DNA from 3 places in the Kitasatospora sp. NPDC058063 genome. Region 3 is predicted to be linked to each of the others. Evidence: riboswitches for the same ligand, from Rfam matches in the RefSeq annotation. Region 3 holds a riboswitch; each other region holds the start of a gene.

Region 1 (7,026 bases), on a different contig from region 3:
GGCGGCCCTGTACGCCCCCTCCGAAAACTAGGGGCGTACAGGGCCGGGGTCGCAGGGCCGGGGCAGGGGATCGGACGGCCGCCGAGCCGGAGCTGAGCGGCCGTCAGTCCTACTCCTCCACCAGGAGCTTCTCCCGCAGCTGGGCCAGGGTCCGGGCGAGCAGCCGGGACACGTGCATCTGGGAGATCCCCACCTCGGCGGCGATCTGCGACTGGGTCATGTTCCGGAAGAACCGCAGCACCAGGATCTTCTGCTCCCGGGGCGGCAGTTGGGCCAGTAGCGGCTTGAGCGACTCGCGGTACTCGACGCCCTCCAGCGCCTCGTCGGTCGCGCCCAGGGTGTCCGCCACGGCCGGCGACTCGTCGTCGCTGTCCGGCACGTCCAGCGAGAGCGTGGAGTACGCGTTGGCGGACTCCAGGCCCTCCAGGACGTCCTCCTCCGAGATCCCCAGGTGCTCGGCCAGCTCGTGCACCGTGGGGGAACGGCCGTGCCGCTGGGAGAGCTCGCTGGTCGCCGTGGTGAGCGACAGCCGCAGCTCCTGGAGGCGGCGCGGGACCCGCACCGCCCAGCCCTTGTCGCGGAAGTGCCGCTTGATCTCCCCGACGATGGTCGGCGTCGCGTAGGTGGAGAACTCGACCCCGCGCTCGTGGTCGAAGCGGTCCACGGACTTGATCAGGCCGATGGTGGCGACCTGGGTCAGGTCGTCCAGCGGCTCGCCCCGGTTGCGGAAGCGCCGGGCCAGGTGCTCGACCAGCGGGATGTGCATCCGCACCAGCTGGTTGCGCAGCTCGACCCGCTCCGGGGAGCCCTCGGGCAGTGCGGACAGCCGGACGAACAGCGCGCGGGCGGCCTCCCGGTCCGGGGCGCCGGTGCGGTGCGAGCCCTGGGCGGGCACGGCGCTGTGCGGCTCGGCCTCGACCGCCGGGTCCGTCTCGCCCGCCGGGTCCGGCGGGGGCACGGAGGCAGGCGTCGGCTCGGACGTCGGCTCGGTGGGGTGGCTCATCCGCTGGGCGTCCTTCGGGTGCGCTTCGTCGTTGGCGGCGAGGCCGGGAACGCTCGCCTGGGTCGGTACGGCGGGTCCCGCCGTCGCGAGGCCGGTACGGTCCAGATCACTCACGGCCATTCCCCCGTTCCGTTCCGGGAGCACCGGGGCCGGTGGCCCCGGAATCGTCTCGTTGGTCGTACCGCGTGGGTGGCGGTACCGGGAGCCGTCCGTCGGAACCCCGGTCGGGGGAGCGGCGGACGGCCCTTGCGCGGGTGGTGCTCGGTGCTGCTCGGTCGTGCGGTTCGGTCCGGCGCCCGGCTAGTGGACGGGGGACCCGCCGCGCTTCTTGTTCAGGCTGATCGACACGGTCTTGTCCGCGCCGACCGAGGAGTCGACCTCGCCGGCCAGGGCGGAGAGCACCGTCCAGGCGAAGGTGTCCCGCTCGGGGGCCTTGCCGTCGGTGGTCGGGGCCGAGACGGTGACCTTCAACGAGTCGCCGACCAGCCGGAACTCGCAGGACAGTACGGACCCGGGCACCGCCTGCTGGAGCAGGATGGCGCAGGCCTCGTCGACCGCGATCCGCAGATCCTCGATCTCGTCGAGCGTGAAGTCCAGCCGGGCCGCCAACCCGGCCGTCGCTGTTCGCAGGACGGAGAGGTAGGCCCCCGCTGCGGGCAGCCGGACCTCCACGAAGTCCTGAACACCGAGATCGCCGTCGATCTGGGACACCCTTGCCTCCTGGGTGGCGCGCTGTGCTTTCTTGGTACCCCGCTTGTTACCGCTTGCTACCCCCGTTGGGGGCCCGGCGTCACGCATCCACCATCGCTCTGCCTTCCGCACCCCGGTTCGGGAGTTACTCATGGTAAGGCATTGCGACGCAGGGTGGCAGACCCTTTCGCCGGTCTCCGGACGGCCGTTCAGCGCCGCCCGGCTTCGGCCAGGGCCTCGCCGGTGAGCCGGTAGACCGTCCACTCGTCCATCGGCACCGCGCCGATCGCCTTGTAGAAGTCGATCGAGGGCTGGTTCCAGTCCAGGACCGACCACTCGACCCGGGAGTAGCCGCGCTCGACGGCGATCCGGGCGAGCTCCAGCAGCAGCGCCTTGCCGTGGCCGCCGCCGCGTGCCTGCGGACGGACGTACAGGTCCTCCAGGTAGATCCCGTGGGTGCCGCGCCAGGTCGAGAAGTTGCGGAACCACACCGCGAAGCCGACCGGCTCGCCGGTGGCGTCGTCCTCGGCGATCAGCCCGAACAGGGCCGGGTTCTCGCCGAACAGGGCGTCGTGCAGCTGCTCCTCGGTGGCCTTCGCCTCGTGCAGGGCCTGCTCGTAGTCCGCGAGTTCGCGGATCATGGCATGGATGACGGGGACGTCGGTGGCGACGGCGGTGCGGATCATGCCTGTGAGCCTACTGCTCGGGACCCGTCTCGTCCCAGGCCTGGACGGAGGTCTGGTCGACGATCCGGCCGTCCCGCAGCACGGCCATCGAGGACATCAGCACCCGGACGCCGTCGGGGTACCGGCAGGACTCCAGGAAGGCGGCGTGGTCGCCCTGGACCACCACCTGTTCCAGCTTGTGGGTCATCTCGCGGCCGTAGACGTCGTCCAGCATGGCGCCGATCTCCTCCCGGCCGTGCATCACCAGGGGGTGGCTGGGCTGGGTCCTGCGATCGACCATGCGCAGTTCGGCGTCCTGCGCGTAGAGCGCGAGGAGGGTCTCGGCGTCGCAGCGCTCGATGCCCTCGCGCAGGGCGCGGGTGTCGAAGGCGCCGGGGGCCGCCATCGTGGTCATGATCTCGCTCCTCCGGTCGGGTTCCGTCGGCTCGTACCTTGAGCGTACGCCCGCGGCCACCGCCCCGGAGGAGCGGACCGGGGCCGTCAGCGGGCCGGCACGGTGCGCAGGTACTCGGCCAGCGCGCCGACCGCGGCCGGGTTGCGCGGGCTCTCCACCAGGTCGACGTAGTCCATGACGAAGATCCGGTCGTTCCTGACCGCGGAGACGTTGGCCAGCGGCGGGAAGGACTTCAGGAACTTCCGCTTCTCCTCGGCCCCGGGCGTCGCGTAGTCGTTGATCACGATCACCTCCGGGTCGCGCTGCACCACGCCCTCCCAGCCGGCCGTGACCCAGGTGTCGGCGAGGTCGCCCATGATGTTGCTCCCGCCGGCCTTGGCGATGATCTCGTTGGCGGCGGCGAACTTCCCGGCGGTGTACGGCTTGTCCTGCCCGCTGTCGTACAGGAAGACGGACGGGCGGCGCTCGGGCTGCGGGACAGCGGCGATCTGCGCCTTGAAGTCCGCGATCAGTTTGTCGGAGCGGTCCTTGACGTCGAAGATCTCGCCGAGGTTGGCCAGGTCGGTGTAGAGGGCCTCCAGCGGGTCCATCACGCCGCGCTCGGTGCCCTTGCCGCTGCGGCAGGACTCGCTGAGCACGTACGAGTCGACGCCGAGCGCCTTGAACGCCTGCGGGGTGACGCCGGAGCCCTCGTCGAAGCCGTAGTGCCAGCCGGCGAGGACCAGGTCGGCCCGGGCGTCCAGGGCGATCTCCTTGGTGAGCACCTTCTTGGAGAGCCAGGTGGTCTGCTGGTAGCCGTCCTTCCAGGCCACCTTGTCGATCCGGCCCTTGTCGTCGGGCATCACGTAGCCGGCCATCCGGTCGGCGAGGCCGAGGGAGAGCATCAGCTCGGTGATGTTGACGTCGTTGGTCACCACCCGGGCGGGCTTCTGCGCGAAGGTGAGCTTCTGCCCGCAGTTGTCCACCGTCACCGGGTAGTGGGCGGAGGCGGTGGCGGCCTCCTTCGGGGCGATCTCGGCGCCGCAGGCGGTGAGTCCGAGGACGAGCAGGGCGGCGGTGGCAACGGCCTTGGTGCGCAAGGTGGTTCCTCTGGGCAGGCGGGACGGGTCAGGAGGAGGGGGCGAGCCGGTCGAACAGCAGCTGGAGGGCGCCGGTCTCCGGGTGCCGCACCGGGGTGGCGCGGACGCCGAACACCTCGGCCAGCAGGGCGGGGCGGAGCACCTCGTGGGGCGGGCCGGAGGCGACGATCCGCCCGGCCCGCAGCACGTAGACCAGGTCGCAGTGGCCGGCCGCCAGGTTGAGGTCGTGCAGCGCGGTGAGCACCGTCGGGCCGGCCTCGCGGGCGAGCGCGAGCACCTCCAACTGGTGGGCGATGTCGAGGTGGTTGGTGGGTTCGTCCAGCACCAGCAGGCGCGGTTCCTGGACCAGCGCGCGGGCGAACAGCACCCGCTGCTTCTCGCCCCCGGACAGGCTCAGGAAGCCGCGCTCGGCGAGGTGCCCGGCCCGGACCTTGCGCAGTGCCCCGGCGCAGCGCTCCGCGTCCCCGTCGGCCGGGGAGCCGAAGCCGCGGCGGTGCGGCAGCCGGCCCATGGCGACCACCTCGGCGACGGTGAAGTCGAACTCGGCGGAGTGCTCCTGGGTCAGCGCGGCCACCCGGCGGGCCGTGTCGCGGGCGCTCAGGGCGTGCAGGTCGTCGCCGGCCAGCCGGACCACGCCGCCGGCCGGCTTCAGCACCCGGTAGACGCAGCGCAGCAGGGTCGACTTGCCGCTGCCGTTCGGGCCGACCAGCCCGACCACCTGCCCGGCGGCGGCCGCCAGGTTCACCTCGTGGACCAGCCGGGTGCCGGCCAGCTCCACCGAGACGGCGTCGACGGCGAGGTCCTGGGCCCGCGCCGGGGTGGGCGCGGCCGGGTCGGTCGGGTCGGCCGGGCCGGCCGCCGTGGTCACGTCGGTCACCGGGTTCCTCCGAGGGCCTGGCCGCGGCGGCGCATCATCAGCAGGAAGGCGGGCACGCCGAGCACCGCGGTGAACACACCGACGGGCAGTTCGGCGGGTGCCAGCAGGGTGCGCGAGGCGATGTCCACCCAGACCAGCAGCAGTGCCCCGGCGAGCGGCGCGATCACCAGCACCCGGCGGTGCCCGGCGCCGACCAGCATCCGCGCCAGGTGCGGCATCAGCAGTCCGACGAAGCCGATCGCCCCGCTGACCGCGACCACGGTGCCGGTGACGGCGGCCGTCACCACGAACAGCTCGCGGCGCAGCCGGTCCGGGTCCACGCCGAGCGAGGCGGAGGTCTCGTCGCCCATGGCGAGCGCGTCCAGCCGCCCGGCGGCGCAGGCCAGGTACGCGAGCCCGGCCACCACCGTGACGGCGGCGATCGGCACCTTGCCCCAGGTGGCGCCGCCGAGGCTGCCGAGCAGCCACATCATGGCGCCCCGGGCGGCCTCGCCGCGGTCGGCGGCGAAGACCATCAGGGTGGTGGCGGCGGAGAAGCCGTAGGACAGGGCGGTGCCGGTGAGCACCAGGCGCAGCGGGGTGAGTCCGTACGCGGTGCGGGCGGCGAGGTAGACGAGCGTCATGGCGGCCAGCGCGGAGCCGAAGGCGGAGGCGGAGATCGCCCACACCCCGAGCGAGGCGAAGGCGCCGAAGAGCAGGACGGCGTTGGCGCCGACGGCCGCGCCGGAGGAGATGCCGAGCACGAAGGGGTCGGCCAGCGCGTTGCGCACCAGGGCCTGGACGGCGACCCCGCAGGCGGCGAGTCCGGCGCCGACGACGGCGGCCAGCACGGTGCGCGGCAGCCGGATCTCCCAGACGATCGCGTACGCGGCCGCCTCGCCCGCGTCCAGCCGTCCGCCCGTCAGCCCGGCGCCCAGCAGCCGCAGCACCCGGGGCAGGCCGAGTCCGGAGGAGCCGAGGGCGACCCCGCAGAGCAGCGACAGCAGCAGGGCGGCGACGAGGCCGGCGGCGAGCGGGACGACGGGTATTCGACGGGTGGGCGGGCCGACTGCACGGTCCACGACTGCACGGTCCACGGGTGCGCCTTGCCTCGGGCCGCGGGTGCGCCGGGGCGGGCGCCGGCCGAAGGCGTGCCGCGGCGCCGTTCCCCTCGCAGTCCGCGGCGAGTTGTCGGGAGTTCAGCGGCCGGGGGCGATCGGGCTGGCGCGGGCCGTACGGGCTGGTACGGGCCGTGCTCACCGTTGCGGGTCAGCGCCGGATTCACACCGGACTTCCCCCTCGGACGCCCTGGCAGCATAACAGCCACTCAGGGCAGGCAACCCTTACCGGCCCTGGGTGGGACCGGGAACGCGCGACCGCCCCCGTCCGGCGGTGCGGACGGGGGCGGTCGGGTGGCGACGCGTCAGGCTCAGGCCTGCTTGGTCTCCCAGAAGATCTTGTCGACCTCGGCGATCAGGTCCAGCAGGGCCTGGCCGGTGGCCGGGTCGGTGGACGCCTTGGCGGCCGAGGCGGCCTTCAGGGTGTCGTTGATCAGCTGGTGCAGCTGCGGGTACTTCTCGAAGTGCGGGGCCTTGAAGTAGTCGCTCCACAGCACCGAGATGTGGTGCTTGACGGCCTCGGCGCGCTGCTCCTTGATGATGATGGCGCGGGCGCGGAAGTGCGGGTCCTCGTTGGCCTGGTACTTCTCCTGGGTGGCCTTGACCGACTCGGCCTCCAGCTTGGCCTGAGCCGGGTCGTACACGCCGCAGGGCAGGTCGCAGTGGGCGTGGGCGGTGGCGCGAGGTGCAAACAGACGAGAGAACATGGGAGTCCTTCCTTAGATCGTCTTCCCGCGCCCGAGATTACCCTTCCGGCCTCGCCGTTTCGCGATCGGGCGGCGGGCCTAGGGCAAAAGACGGACCAGGAACCGGGGTAATCCGGACATCGGACCGGTGACGGTCCGTACGGCAGACTGGGGGCGGGCGGAGCAGGAGGAGGAGTCGTGGCGCGGAGCACGCGACCGCAGGGCGCCGGGGCCGGGGGGCCGGACCGGGGCGGCGCGCTGCCGTTCGGACTGATCGACGTGGCGGGGCCGTCGATGGTCCCGACCCTGCGCGAGGGCGACCAGCTGCTGGTCCGCTACGGCGCGCCGATCCGGCCGGGCGCGGTGGTGGTCTTCCGGCACCCCTTCCAGCAGGACCTGCTCGTGGTGAAGCGGGCCGCCGAGCGCCGGGCCACGGGCTGGTGGCTGCTCTCCGACAACCGCCCGGTGGACAGCGACAGCCGCAGCTACGGCGCCGTGCCGGACGAGCTGATGC
Region 2 (7,026 bases), on a different contig from region 3:
GCCCGTAGGCTGGGGCCGACCGGCCGGAGGGAGCAGGCGGATGGAGCGGCACGAGGTGGCCAACACCGTGTCGGGGGCCACGGTGGGCGGCCACGTGGTGCAGGCCGGGAGCATCGGGGCGCTGCACCTGCACCAGCCGCGGGCGGTGCCGAGGCCGCATCAGATCCGGTCCCCGCACGGCCCGTTCGTCAATCGGGAGCCGGAACTCGCCGCGCTGACCGAGGCCTTGGGCCGGGTCGTGGAGGGCGGACTCGGGGTCGTGGTGTTCACCGGCCTCGGCGGGGTCGGGAAGACCGAGCTGATCGCGAGGTTCACCGAGGAGCACCGGGAGCACTTCCCGGGCGGGGACCTCTACGCCGACCTGAAGGCCTACCGGCACCAGGGCGGGGTGGACCTCCCCGAGCTGCTGGCCGGATTCCTGCGCGCCCTCGGCACCGAGCCCCCGGCCGCGGAGGCCGAGCGGTTCACGGCGTTCCGCACCGCCACCGCCGAGCGCCGGTGCCTGTTCTTCCTGGACAACGTCGAGCACGCCGCGGAGGTCCGTGCGCTGCTCCCGGCCTGTGGGCTGGTGGTGGTCGCGAGCCGGCGGCGGCTGCCGGCGCTGCGGACGGACGGCGCCGTGGTGCGCCGGCTCGGCCCGCTGAGCGCGAGGGCGGGTGCCGAGCTGGTGCGCGGCTGGGTGGGCCCGGGGCGGGGCACCGACGGGGAACTGGCGGAACTGGTCGAGCTGTGCGGCGGGCTGCCCCTCGCGCTGAACGCGGTCGGGAGCCAGCTGCTGGACCGGGACCACCTGCCGGTCGGCCGGGTGGTGGCCGAACTGCACGACCGGGAGGGCAGGTTGGCGATGCTGGAGGACGAGGAGAGCGATCTCGGCGCGACCTACGACCTGGTCTACGAGCGGCTGTCGGCGCCGGGCCGGGCGCTCTACCACCTGATCGGCGTGCACCCCGGCCCCTTCGTCTCCGCCGAACTGGCGCGTGCGGTCGGCGTCGAGCGGGCCGGGCAGGCGATCGGGGAGCTGCGGGGCGTCCACGTGCTGGACGAGGTGGTGGACGGCGACCGCGAGGACCGCTTCCGGGCCCACGACGTGGTGCGGCTGCACGCCTACGGCCGGACCCGGGAACTGGCCGACCGCGGGGAACTCCTCGCCGCCGTCGTGGCGTACTACCGGGGCCGGGCCTCGGTCGCCGACCGTGCGATGGCCGGGAGCAGGCTCCGCCTGCAGGACCCGAGCGGCGACGAGCTGCCCCGCTTCGCCTCCGACACCGCGGCCCTGGAGTGGCTGTACGCGGAACGGGCCAACTTCCGCGCGGTGGTGGAGGAGGCGGCCCGGCAGGGGTGGCACGGCGAGGTGTGGCGGCTGTGCGAGTCGCTCTGGCTGCTGTACCACGACCGGAGGCTCTACCAGGACTGGATCGCCACCCACCGGCTCGGCATCGAGTCGGCCCAGTGGGACAACCAGCCGGCCGCCGTGGTCCGGATGCGCAACCAGCTCGCCCGGGCCCACTTCGACCGCAAGGAATACCGGCTCGCCGCCGAGCAGTTGGCGCTCGCCGCGGAGCAGGTCCCGCTGGTGACCGACCGTCGGGTGGTGGGTGTGCTCCACGAGACGGACGGTCTGCTCTGCCTGGCCGACGGCCGCCCGGGCGACGCGGTGCGGCGGTTCACGCTGGCCCTGGCGGCGAACCGGGGCGACGAGCACGGTGAGATCGTCCAGAGCTACAACCTGGCGCAGGCGCTGATCGCCGACGGCCGCGCGCAGGAGGCGCTGGCCCGGCTGGCCGAGGCCACCGCGCAGGCCGAGCGGACACGGGACGAGGACATGCTGATGAAGCTGCCGCTGGTCCGCGCCCGGGCCCACCGGGCGCTCGGGCAGCCGGAGCTCGCCGCCGCCCACGCGGGCGATTGCGCCCGGCGGGCCGAGGAGCGCGGCCAGTACGCGAAGGAGGCGCAGGCCCACACCCTGCTGCTCGCCCTCGCCGAGGAGCTGGACGACGCGGAGCTCGCGGAGCGCAGCCGGGCGCGGCTGCGGGAGCTGCCGGAGTAGCGCCCTTCTCAGGGGCCGGTGCGGAAGGACACCCGGGTGCGGTGCTCGCCGGTGCGGACGGTGAGGCCGTGCCGGGGGAGGCCGGCCGGGTCGCCGCCGTCGGCGAGCCAGCAGGCCACGGCGGAGCCGAGCAGCAGCGGGTCGACGGCGGGGTCGGGGCAGGTCCAGTCCGGTTCGGCGCGGGCCTCCAGCAGCAGGCCGGTGCGCAGTCGGAGCAGGTGGCGGGCCGGGCCGAGGGCGGCCACCGCGACGGCGAGGCCGGGGAGTTCGGCGGCGGAGTCGGCGAGCCAGCGGGCGGCGGGGAGTTCGGCGTGCACCTCGGTGCGGGCCAGGACCTCGGCGGTGTAGCGCAGGGCGTCGCCCGGGTGCTCGTCGGTGAGGGCGTGGAAGCCGCGCGGAGCGTGGTCGTGCGGGTCGAAGGGGTAGCGCCGCAGGCCGACCTCGGTGCCCTCGCTCCGGCCCTCGACGTCGTACGCGGTGGGCCGGTCGACGGTGCCGGGGCACGGGGCCGGCCTGGGGTAGGGCGGCAGGGCCGGTTCGTCCCCGGGCTCGTCCAGCCCGGCCAGGAAGGAGTGCAGCAGCGGGCGCAGCAGCCGGGCGGATTCGCCGCGGTGGGCGAGCGAGCGGTCGGTGATCGCGCTCAGGTCGGCCGGGTCCCGGGCGAGGGCCTGTTCGACCTGGGCGGCGAGGTCCCCGTCCGGGTCGAGGACGGGCGCTGCCTGGCCGAAGGCGTAGCCGGGGGAGCGGGGGTCGAGTTCGGCGGCGCCGGTGGCGACGAGCAGGGTGCGGTGGTTCAGGGCGGCGCCGTAGACGGTGACCGAGCCGTGGTCGCCGATCACGCAGTCGGCGGCGACGAGCGCGGCCTGCCAGCCCTGGTGGGGCGGGATCAGGCGCAGGCCCATCCGGCGGGCGTCGTCGAGCAGCGCCTCGGGGTCGTGGCGGCTCCACACGTTGGGGTGCAGGACGACGGCCACCGTGTACTCGTCGGCGGGGAGCCGGCGGACCAGCCGCCGGGGGAGGTCCGGGCGGCGGCCGAACAAGGAGTGCTCGCTCCAGGTGGAGCTGACGACGACGAGCCGTCGGCCGCCGGTGGCACCGAGCGCGGCGCGGTAGCCGTCGCGGGAGCGCCGGCTGCCGAGCATCCGGTCGAAGCAGGGGTCGCCGACCACCCGGGCGACGTCCAGCGCCTCGGGGCAGGAGACCCGCAGCCGGTCCAGCTGCTCGGGGTGGGAGAGGCCGAGGACGTCCACGAATACCCGTCCGCGGTGGGTGAGTTCGTTGCGGGAAAGGCCCGCGGCGGTGACCGTGTCGCCGGTGGACTCGGTGACCAGCCGGTTGTAGCCGACGCCGTGCGGGAGGACGACGAGGCGGGCGTCCAGCCGGTGCATGGAGGAGTGGACGGCGCAGGCGACGGCCAGGTCGAAGCGGCGGCTGACGGCGTCCTCCCAGTCCAGCACGGTGAAGCCGGGCAGGCCGTGCAGGTACTCGTCCAGGGCGCGGTCGGCGAAGGCGGAGCCGGGGTTGACGGTGAAGTACCGCTCGATGCCGTCCGGGTTCAGCAGGGTCAGGACGTCCAGGACCCGGGTGGCCGAGGTGAGGGTGCGGGCGACCGCCAGCACGCGGGCCCTGACCGGTCGGGTGTTCCACCGGTCGGCGGGCCAGGCGTGGGGGCGGGACGGCACGTCATGATCGTACTCATCCGCTCCGGCCGCGGCGCGGTTCCGGGGCCGGGCCGGTGGGTCAGCCCGTGGCCGCGGTGGGCTCGTGGTGTTCGCCGGCGGCGCACTCGTCGAGGAGGGGGCGCATGGCCTCGTCCACGAGCTGGTAGCGCACCACGCGTCCGTCCCGGTCGCCGGTGACCACGCCGGCCGTGCGGAGCAGCCGCAGGGCCTGGGAGACGGCGGGGTCGCGCATGCCGGTGGCGACCGCGAGGTCGGTGACGGCGAGCGGCCCGGCCCGGTGGAGGGCGAGCAGCAGGGCGAGCCGGCCGGGGTCGGCGAGCAGGGAGAACCGCTCGGCCCAGGACCGGACGTGGGCCGGGTCGCCGATCGCGGCGATGGCCTCGCAGACCCGGTGCCCGTCGATGGTGCGGTGGCCCGCGCGGTCGGCCGGTACGAGATGCATGCGGACATTCTCGCAGGCGGCGGTCTGTGATCCTGGACACCTGCGCAGGTGCGCAACCTTGCACGGGTCGGGGCGTGGCCCCTACGGTGTTCCCCGCCGTGGTGCTCGGGAAGACCGGTGACGGACCCTCAGGGGTCCCAGCCCGGAGCGGCCCTCGCCACTGTGATCGGGTCGTTCCTCCGTCCGCGGAGGAACGTCGTCCGTACCCATGGAGCCACTGGGCGCCTCGCGCGCTTGGGAAGGCGGGTACGGGCGTCCCGTCAGCCAGGAGACCGGCCACGGCATCTCACGAGGTTTTCCACGAGGTGCTGGAGCGTGATCCGCAGATGACCCTGCCCGAAACCGTTGCCGCCGGGGCCGAACCGGCCCCCTCCGCGCTGCCCAGCTTCCAGTGGCGGCGCGAGGACACCGTCCGTACCGCCGGGCTGATGGCGGTGATCGTGGCCATGCACGTGGTGGCCTTCGGCACGCTGATCTTCCTGGTCGCACCCGAGAAGTACGCGGTCGGTACCCAGGTCTTCGGGGTGGGCCTGGGTATCACCGCGTACACCCTCGGGATGCGGCACGCCTTCGACGCCGACCACATCGCGGTGATCGACAACACCACCCGCAAGCTGATGGCGGACGGCAAGCGCCCGGTCTCGGTGGGCTTCTGGTTCGCCCTCGGGCACTCCTCGATGGTGGTGGTGATGGCCGCCCTGGTGGCGGGCGGCGCGCAGCTGGCGAACACCCTGATGGACGACGAGTCGACCACCCACAAGTGGCTCGGCGTGATCGGGACGACCACCTCCGGCGTGTTCCTCTACCTGATCGGCGCGCTCAACCTGGCGGCGCTGCTCGGCATCCTCAGGGTGTTCCGCTCGATGCGGGCCGGAAAGTTCGACGAGAAGGAGCTGGAGGCGCACCTCGACTCGCGCGGCTTCATGGCCCGGGTGCTGAACCGGGCGACCCGTTCGATCACCCGGCCCGGGCAGATGTTCCCGGTGGGCATGGTGCTGGGGCTGGGCTTCGACACCGCGACCGAGGTCACCCTGATGGTGATGGCCGGCTCGGGCGCCGCCTCCGGGCTGCCCTGGTACGCGATCGTCTGCCTGCCGCTGCTGTTCGCGGCCGGGATGAGCCTGTTCGACACCCTGGACGGGACGTTCATGAACTTCGCGTACCAGTGGGCCTTCGCCAACCCGGTGCGGAAGGTGTACTACAACCTGACCATCACCGGTCTGTCGATCGCGGTGGCCTTCGTCATCGGCACCATCGAGCTGGTCGGGGTGCTGCACGAGAAGCTCGATCTGACCGACCCGGTCACCGGCTTCATCGCCGACATCTCGCTGGACAACGTCGGCTACGCCATCGCCGGGCTGTTCGTGGTCGTCTGGGCGATCGCGATCGGGTACTGGAAGCTCGCCGGGGTCGAGAAGCGCTGGACACCCGAGGGCTCCTGAGCCGCCCGGCCGCGAGCAGCGGCCTGCCCGCGCACGCCGGAACGGCGCCTCCCCGCGGTGGGGAGGCGCCGTTCGCGTTCCGGGGGCCGGGTGCGCCCCGGGTCGGCGCTCCTCGCGGAAGTCGACGTGCCGGCCGGCGACCGGGTCGCACTCGCACAGGACCGGCAGTGACAGATTCGTGACGGAGCGTAGCGGTCGGTCGGGTCCGAGGGGCCGCCGGGGGGTGCGGGGCCCCTCGGCGGCACGCTGCGTGGGCGGCGGGCGGCGGGCGGCGGGGCGTGGGTCCGAGGGGACGGTGCCGCGGTCGCGCAGGGGGGCGTGCAAGGGGTATTGGGGGTTCTGCCGGGGGTGCTCGGCGGGCGCTTCGGGCCGGGGGTTCGTAGGCTCGACGCATGGCGGATGCGTACGCGGGGCGGCGGGAGCGGGTGAGGGAGCACTGCAGTGCGGCCGGGGCCGATGCGGCGCTGATCACCCGCGCGGCGAACGTGCGGTACCTGACGGGCTGCGCGCCCTGCGGGGCGAGCCTGCTGCTGACCAGGGAGCGGGCGCTGCTCGCGCTGCCGGACGACCTGCCGCCGGACGACACCGGGGAGCACCTGATCGCCCCGGACGTCACCCGGCTCCCGGTGGCGGCCGGGGCGGACTCCGCGCTGGCCGTCGCGGCCGTCGCCGCGCGGTCCGGGGTGTCGGGACTGGCGGTGGAGGAGCACGACCTGACCGTCACCCGGCACCGGGCGGTGGGCGGCCTGAGCGAAGGGGCCCGGCTGGTGGACCTCGGCCAGACGGTCGAGCGGCTGCGGGTGATCAAGGACGAGCACGAGATCGCCGACCTGCGGATCGCCGCCGAGATTGCCGACCAGGCGCTGGGCGAGCTGCTGGAGTCGATCCTGGTCGGCCGCACCGAGCGGCACCTGGCGATGGAGCTGGAGCGCCGGATGATCGACCACGGCGCCGACCGGGCCGCCTTCCCGGTCTCGGTCGGCACCGGCAGCCACTCCGGCCAGGCCGCCCACCAGCCCACCGACCGCCGGGTGGAGGAGGGGGACTTCCTGACCGTGGTGATGGGCGCCCAGTACCGCGGCTACGGCGTCTCCACCGCCCGCACCTTCGTGATCGGCGCGGCCCCCGCGCCCTGGCAGGTGGAGCTGCACCGGCTGGTCTTCCGGGCCCAGCGAGCCGGGCGGGAGGCGCTCGGACCGGGCGTGGAGCAGTGCGTGCCCGACCGGGCCGCCCGGCAGGTCCTGGAGGCGGCCGGCCACACCGAGGCCTCCCCGCACCCGGTGGGCCACGGCGTCGGGCTGGAGATCCGGGAGGCGCCGCGCCTCGGTCCGTCGGACATGGGTAAACTGGACAGCCGCGTGCCGGTCACCGTCGGTCCGGGGGTCCACCTCCCGGGCAGGGGCGGCGTCCGGA
Region 3 (7,026 bases):
GCGCTCGCCGAGCGGGGCGAAGTAGCGGGCCACGGTGGCGGGTTCGACGGCGCTCAGCGTCGCCGGACGCCATCGTGGCGAACGGTCCTTGTCGATCACCTGGGCCCGGATGCCCTCGGCGAGGTCCGGCGTGGCGAGCGCCGCGCAGGAGGTGCGGTACTCCTGGTCGAGGACGGCCTCCAGCGGGCCGAGTGCCCGGGCCCGGCGCAGCGCGGCGAGCGTCGCCTTCACGGCGGTCGGGGAGTTGGCGGCGATCCGGTCGACGGCCTTCTTCGCCTCGGGTTCGCCGCTCTCCCGCAGCCGGTCCAGGATCTCCTCCACGGTTCCGGCCGCGTAGCAGCTGTCGATCCACCCGCGTCGGTCGGCCAGCGCACCGGTCGGCGCGGGCTCGACGTTCCGTTCGAGGGCGTCGTGGACGGGCAGTTCGGCCAGGTCGTCCAGCAGGGCGGGCAGTCGTTCAGCGGGGACGAAGTGGTCGGCGAGCCCGCACAGCAGGGCGTCGGCGGCACCGACGGAACCCGCGGTGAGGGCGAGGTGGGTGCCGAGCTCCCCGGGGGCGAGGGCGAGCAGGTAGGTGCCGCCGACGTCGGGGACGAAGCCGATGCCGGCCTCCGGGAGGGCGACGCGCGTGCTCTCGGTGACGATCCGGACGCTGCCGTGGGCGGAGACGCCGACCCCGCCGCCCATCACGATGCCGCTCATGAGCGCGACGTAGGGCTTGGGGTAGCGGGCGATCCGGGCGTTGAGGCGGTACTCGTCTCGCCAGAACTCCTCGACGGCGCCCGGATCGCCGCCGGTGGCGGCGCGGTGGATGGCGACGATGTCGCCGCCCGCGCAGAAGGCCCGCTCGCCGGCGCCCGTGACGACGACGGTGTCGACCCGGTCGTCGCCCTCCCAGGCGTCCAGGGCTTCGGAGATCGTCCGCACCATGCCGTGGGTGAGGGCGTTCAGCGCAGCGGGGCGGTTGAGGACGATCAGTCCGGCCCGTCCCTCGCGCTGGAGGATGACCTCGTCGAGGTCGGTCCCGGCCATCACGCGGCTCCGGTCAGGCCGCGGGCGACGATGACGCGCATGATCTCGTTGGTCCCTTCCAGGATCTGGTGCACCCGCAGGTCGCGGACGATCTTCTCGATGCCGAACTCGGCCAGGTAGCCGTAGCCACCGTGCAGTTGGAGGGCCTGGTTGGCCACCTCGAAGCCGGTGTCGGTGGCGTAGCGCTTGGCCATGGCGCACAACTGCGGCGCCCGGGGGTCGCCCCGGTCCAGCGCCGCGGCGGCTCTCCACAGCAGCGCCCGGGCGGCCTCCAACTCCGTGGCCATGTCGGCGAGTCGGAACTGCAGGGCCTGGGCGTGCAGCAGCCTGGCGCCGAACGCCTCGCGATCCGCCAGGTGGCGGGTGGCCCGCTCCAGCGCGTGTTGTGCGCCGCCCAGGGAGCAGGCGGCGATGCCGAGCCGGCCGCCGTTCAGCCCGTTCATCGCGATCCGGAAGCCCTCGCCCTCCGCGCCGAGGAGGCGGTCGGCGGGCAACCGGACCCCGTCCAGCAGTACCTGGCGGGTCGGCTGGGCGTTCCAGCCCATCTTCTTCTCGTCGGGCCCGAAGGCGACCCCCGGGTCGTCGCGCTCGACGACGAACGCGGAGATCCCGTCCGGCCCGGGGGCACCGGTCCGGGCCAGCACCACGTACACCTGCGAGGCTCCCGCGCCGGAGATGAACTGCTTGACGCCGTCCAGCACCCAGTGGTCGCCGTCGCGCACGGCCCGGGTGGCGATCGCGGCCGCGTCGGAGCCGGCACCGGGCTCGGTCAGGCAGTAGCTGCCCAGGTGCTCGGCCGTGCAGAGCGCGGACAGCCAGCGAGCGCGCTGCGCGTGCGTGCCGTAGCGGTCGAGCATCCAGGCGACCATGTTGTGGATGGACAGGTAGGCGGCGATGGACGGGCAGCCGGTGGCGAGTGCCTCGAAGGCCACCACGCCGTCCAGCCGGGAGAGTTCGGAGCCGCCCGCGCCCTCCCGGACGTACACACCGGCCAGACCCAGGTCGGCTGCCTTGCGCAGCACGTCCACCGGGAAGTGCTTGGCCTGGTCCCACTCCACGGCGTGCGGCGCGAGGTACTCCTCGGCGAAGGCCCGGGTGGTCCGGGCGATGGCGCGCTGGTCCTCGGTGAGGTCGTGCATCGCGCTCATCCCATCGTCGGCATGGTGAAGCTCGCGCCCTCCTTGACCCCGGAGGGCCAGCGCGAGGTGACGGTGCGGGTGCGGGTGTAGAAGCGGATCGCGTCCGGCCCGTGCTGGTTGAGGTCCCCGAAGCCGGAGCGCTTCCAGCCGCCGAAGGTGTGGTACGCGATCGGCACCGGGATCGGCACGTTGACCCCGACCATGCCGGTGTTCACCCGGCGGGCGAAGTCCCGGGCGGTGTCGCCGTCCCGGGTGTAGATGGCCACGCCGTTGCCGAACTCGTGCTCACTGGGCAGCCGCAGCGCCTCCTCGTAGTCGGCGGCACGCACCACGGTCAGCACCGGGCCGAAGATCTCCTCCCGGTAGATCCGCATGCCGGGCGTGACCCGGTCGAAGAGGGTGGCGCCCAGGAAGTAGCCGTCCTCGTGCCCCTCCAGGCGGAAGTCCCGTCCGTCCACGACGAGTTCGGCGCCCTCCTCGACCCCGAGGTCCAGGTAGCCGCGGACCCGGTCCAGCGCGTCACGGCCCACCAGCGGGCCGAAGTCCGCCGCCGGGTCGTCCGAGCGTCCGACCTTGAGCGCGCCGATCCGCTCGACCAGCTTCGCCACCAGGGCGTCCGCGGTCTCCTCCCCCACCGGGACGGCCACCGAGATCGCCATGCACCGCTCGCCGGCCGATCCGTACCCGGCGCCGACCAGCGCGTCGGCCGCCTGGTCGAGGTCGGCGTCCGGCATCACGATCATGTGGTTCTTGGCGCCGCCGAAGCACTGCGCCCGCTTCCCGTGCGCGGCGGCGGTGGCGTACACGTACTGGGCGACCGGTGTGGAGCCGACGAAGCCGAGGGCCTGCACCCGCGGGTCCTCCAGCAGGGTGTCCACGGCCTCCTTGCCGCCGTTGACCACGTTGAGCACGCCCGGCGGCAGCCCGGCCTCCAGGAACAGCTCGGCCAGCCGCAGCGGCACCGAGGGATCGCGCTCCGAGGGCTTGAGCACGAAGGCGTTTCCGCAGGCCAGCGCAGGCGCGGCCTTCCAGAGCGGGATCATCGCCGGGAAGTTGAACGGCGTGATGCCCGCGACCACGCCGAGCGGCTGGCGCATCGAGTAGACGTCGATGCCGGTGCCCGCGTTGTCGCTGAACTCGCCCTTCAGCAGGTGCGGGATCCCGGCGGCGAACTCCACGACCTCCAGCCCGCGTTGGAGGTCGCCGTGGGCGTCGGCCACGGTCTTGCCGTGCTCGGCGGAGAGCAGCCGGGCCAGTTCCTCCTTCTCCTGCTCGACCAGCTGGAGGAAGCGCAGCAGGACGCGGGCCCGCCGCTGCGGGTTCCAGGCGGCCCACGCGGGCTGGGCCTGCGCGGCGTCGGCGATCACCGCCTCGACCTCGGCGCGGCTCGCCAGGGGCACCCGGGCCTGCACCCGGCCGGTGTTGGGGTCGTACACGTCGCCGAAGCGACCGGAGGTGCCGACAGTGGGCTTTCCGGCGATGAAGTGGGTCAGTTCTCGGACCATCGGTTCCTTCTCTCGACAGGGGTGGGGAGAGGAGGAATGGAGGCCGCCGCCGACGGTCGGGCGCACGGTGATGCGGCCCCGCAACGTCACGGTGGCGGTGGCATGACGTACCGTCAGAGCAGGTGGGCTCCGACAGCCGTCGGCACAGGACAGCCAGGAGCAGCGGAACGGGAGCAGCCCGGAGTCATGCGTGTCGTCTCCATCCTCGTGGAAAACACGGATCACCCGCGGCCGGTATCCTGACTCCCGGATCACCGCACGCCCTCAGGCCTTCCCGGCTGGCTGCCAGTGGCCGTCATCTGCGAGGACGGACTCCCCGGTCACAGTGGCGGGACCGTGCCGGACTCACACCGGCTTCCCTGACACCGCGGACCTGTCATCGACCATATAGTTGGACGTCCTAGTAAGTCCAGGGATTCGTGCTCGCGTCGCACCATCGGGATCTCGCCACGCCGAGCTCTCCCCGGCCTCGTTCCGGAGCCTGGCGCCCAGGACCCGAAGCAGACCGGCCTGCAAACGGGGCCTGGGCGAGTGCCATCCCGATCTACTGCAACAGCTCGTCCGAGCCGGCAGCCCGCAACACCCGATGCTCGCTGCTGAAGCAGACGTGCGACGAGGGGGATGCCGGCACTTCCCCGGGCCGGACCATCGGCACCAGCACGGTCGCGACGCTCGCCGGACTCCAGGACCGGGATCGTGTCCTGAAGTCCCGTGGCGGGCGCGGCTTCGGGAGCACTCCGGGACCCCGACGGGGGTGGCCCGGGGCAGCTGGGTTCAGACCTGGGCGGGGTGGGTGAGGGTGTGCCAGGCGGCGTAGCCGCCGAGGAGGTCGGAGACCTCGGTGTGGCCGTGGTGGCGCAGCAGGCTGGCGGCGATGGAGGAGCGGTGGCCGCTGGCGCAGTGGACGACGAGGGGGCGGTCGGTGGGGATCTCGTCGAGGCGGCCGGGGAGTTCGGTCAGGGGGATGTGCAGGGATTCTTCGATGGAGCCGGTTTCGCGCTCGCCGCAGGTGCGCACGTCCAGGACGGTGGGGGGCTGCTCGTCGGCGAGGGCGGTGCGGAGCCGGTCGGCGGTGAGGCGGCCGGCGGGGGTGACCTCGTCGGCGAGGGCGGGCAGGGCGTTGCCGGGGTTGCGCAGGTAGCCGGCGATGTGGTCGAAGCCGATGCGGGCGAGGCGGGTGATGACCTCGCCCTCGCGGTCCTGCGGGGCGATGATCGCGATGCTGCTGTCGGGGGTGAGGACGGTGCCGGCCTGTTCGGCGAAGCGGCCGTCGACGGGGACGTTGATGGCGCCGCGGATGTGTCCCGCGCCGAACTCCTGGGGGCTGCGGGCGTCGAGGACGACGGCGCCTGCGGAACGGGCCTCCTTGAAGCCTTCGGGGCACAGGGGGCGGGCTGCGTTCGTGGGATCCAGCAGCGGGCGGTCCTGCCGGTTGAGGGCGGCGTCGTGGCCGAAGTAGGCGGGGGCGGTGGACTGGCCGGCGGTGACGATGCGGACGAAGGTGTCCTGGTCCATGGGCCGGCAGGCGTAGTTGGTCAGTCGCTGCGCCCCGATGGTGGACTGGCGGTCGGCGGAGAGGTTCTTGCCGCAGGCCGAGCCGGCACCGTGGGCGGGGAAGACGAGGGTCTCGTCGGGCAGGCCCATCAGCTTGTGGTGGACGCTGTCGTAGAGCATCGCGCCGAGTTCCTCGGCGGTGACGCCGGCCGAGGCGAGCAGGTCGGGGCGGCCGACATCGCCGATGAACAGCGCGTCGCCGGTGAGCACACCGTACGGGACGGTGTCGTCGGGCTGCTCGAAGACCAGGATGCTGATCGACTCGGGCGTGTGGCCGGGGGTTTCGAGGACCTGGACGGTGACGTCGCCGAGTTCGATCCGTTCGCCGTCGGTGAGCTTGCGAATCGGGTACTCGGTCTCGGCGCGGTGGCCGTAGCCGATCCAGGCGCCGGTGCGGGCGGCGAGTTCGAGGTGGCCGGCCAGGAAGTCGGCGTGGAAGTGGGTGTTGATGACGCCGACGACGGTCAGGCCACGCGCCATGGCGTCGGCGAGGTACTCGTCGACGTCCCGGCGGGGGTCGACGATCACGGCCTGGCCGGTGCGTTCGTCGGCGATCAGGTAGGAGGCCTGGGAGAGGCAGTCGAGGTAGTACTGGCTGAAGATCACGGGGTTGTCTCCTCCGGGTCGGGCCTTGGCCTTCTCCTGGTTGGCGAAGCCGGATTCCTGGGCGCCACAGCGCCATCGTGATACCCCCCTCGGTATATTTCCGAGCATACGGCTTCGGGAGCCGATACGGGCGGGGGTATGTCCGAACGATTTCGATAATACCCCCGGGGGTACTATGGTGAAGCCATCGAGGGGGTCGGCCACCGCCGCCGAGCCGATACGGGCGGGGCCGAGGACGCACCGGCCACGCCGCCGTACCGGGCCATCGGGCCCGTACGGACGCCCGCGCCGCCCCCGACCCGCCGGACCACTGCGGTCCGGTCTGCACCACTGGAGACACCGCATGCCTTTGCTGCCGCACGCCCACGGGGCCGCTCCCCACGAAGACCGCGCCCACGAAGACCGCGCCCACGAAGACCGCGCCCGCGGACACCGCACCCCCGGGCGGACCACCCCCACCGAGGCCCACGAACTCGCCCGCACCGGCGCCGCCGTGCTGCTCGACGTCCGGGAGGCCGCCGAGTTCACCGCCGGGCACGCCCCCGGCGCGCTGCACCAGCCGCTGATCGGCCTGGTCGCCGGTGTCCCGCTGCCGCCCGCGGCGGCCGGCCGGACCGTGCTGGCGATCTGCCGCTCCGGCCACCGCTCCCAGCGCGCCGCGGAGCTGCTCGCCCAGCGCGGCGTCGAGGTGCTGAACGTGGCCGGCGGCATGAACGCCTGGGCCCTGTCCGGGCTCCCGGTCACCACGCCCGACGGAAGCGCCGGGCACGTGATATGACCACGCTGCTCCTGGCACTCGCCGCCGGTGCGGTGGTCGGTCTCGCCCTGGGCGGGCTGGGCGGCGGCGGCAGCATGCTCGCCGTCCCCGCCCTGGTCTACCTGCTGGGCTTCAGCCCCGCACTGGCCACGACCGCCAGCCTGGTGATCGTCGCCGCGACCTCGCTGACCGGCCTGATCGCCCACGCCCGGGCGGGCCGGGTCCGCTGGCGCACCGGCGCCCTGTTCGCCGCCGCCGGACTGCCCCTCGCCGCGGCCACCGGGGCGCTGTCCGCCCACCTGCCGGGTGCGCTGCTGACCGGCGCCTTCGCGGTACTGGCGGCGCTCGCGGCCTTCCGGATGCTGAGGCCACCCAAGGCCGAAGCGGCGGAACGTTCCGCCGCAGGACTCGGCCGCTCCACGGCCGCCGGCGC

Evidence for each region. A riboswitch is a leader RNA that binds a small molecule or an ion and turns the genes downstream of it on or off. The one in region 3 is predicted to bind cobalamin.
Region 1: another riboswitch for cobalamin. It lies ahead of ACFVUY_RS14400 (FecCD family ABC transporter permease); the one in region 3 lies ahead of ACFVUY_RS22730 (CoA-acylating methylmalonate-semialdehyde dehydrogenase).
Region 2: another riboswitch for cobalamin. It lies ahead of ACFVUY_RS20540 (HoxN/HupN/NixA family nickel/cobalt transporter); the one in region 3 lies ahead of ACFVUY_RS22730 (CoA-acylating methylmalonate-semialdehyde dehydrogenase).

The regions. Positions count from the first base shown of each region.
Region 1 covers NZ_JBHVSD010000007.1:176,169-183,194, forward strand. The annotation lists gene ACFVUY_RS14365 (hypothetical protein) at 1-31, shown strand, start outside; gene ACFVUY_RS14370 (SigB/SigF/SigG family RNA polymerase sigma factor) at 110-1,123, opposite strand; gene ACFVUY_RS14375 (anti-sigma regulatory factor) at 1,304-1,714, opposite strand; gene ACFVUY_RS14380 (GNAT family N-acetyltransferase) at 1,903-2,379, opposite strand; gene ACFVUY_RS14385 (nuclear transport factor 2 family protein) at 2,390-2,773, opposite strand; gene ACFVUY_RS14390 (ABC transporter substrate-binding protein) at 2,860-3,852, opposite strand; gene ACFVUY_RS14395 (ABC transporter ATP-binding protein) at 3,881-4,630, opposite strand; gene ACFVUY_RS14400 (FecCD family ABC transporter permease) at 4,726-5,790, opposite strand; cobalamin riboswitch at 5,898-6,048, opposite strand; gene sodN (superoxide dismutase, Ni) at 6,138-6,533, opposite strand; gene sodX (nickel-type superoxide dismutase maturation protease) at 6,807-7,026, shown strand, end outside.
Region 2 covers NZ_JBHVSD010000011.1:63,136-70,161, forward strand. The annotation lists gene ACFVUY_RS20525 (AAA family ATPase) at 41-2,047, shown strand; gene ACFVUY_RS20530 (hypothetical protein) at 2,056-3,729, opposite strand; gene ACFVUY_RS20535 (metalloregulator ArsR/SmtB family transcription factor) at 3,788-4,171, opposite strand; cobalamin riboswitch at 4,254-4,467, shown strand; gene ACFVUY_RS20540 (HoxN/HupN/NixA family nickel/cobalt transporter) at 4,498-5,613, shown strand; gene ACFVUY_RS20545 (M24 family metallopeptidase) at 6,006-7,026, shown strand, end outside.
Region 3 covers NZ_JBHVSD010000012.1:233,488-240,513, reverse strand. The annotation lists gene ACFVUY_RS22740 (enoyl-CoA hydratase/isomerase family protein) at 1-1,032, opposite strand, end outside; gene ACFVUY_RS22735 (acyl-CoA dehydrogenase family protein) at 1,032-2,180, opposite strand; gene ACFVUY_RS22730 (CoA-acylating methylmalonate-semialdehyde dehydrogenase) at 2,177-3,676, opposite strand; cobalamin riboswitch at 3,888-4,079, opposite strand; gene ACFVUY_RS22725 (rhodanese-like domain-containing protein) at 4,451-5,836, opposite strand; gene ACFVUY_RS22720 (rhodanese-like domain-containing protein) at 6,180-6,614, shown strand; gene ACFVUY_RS22715 (sulfite exporter TauE/SafE family protein) at 6,611-7,026, shown strand, end outside.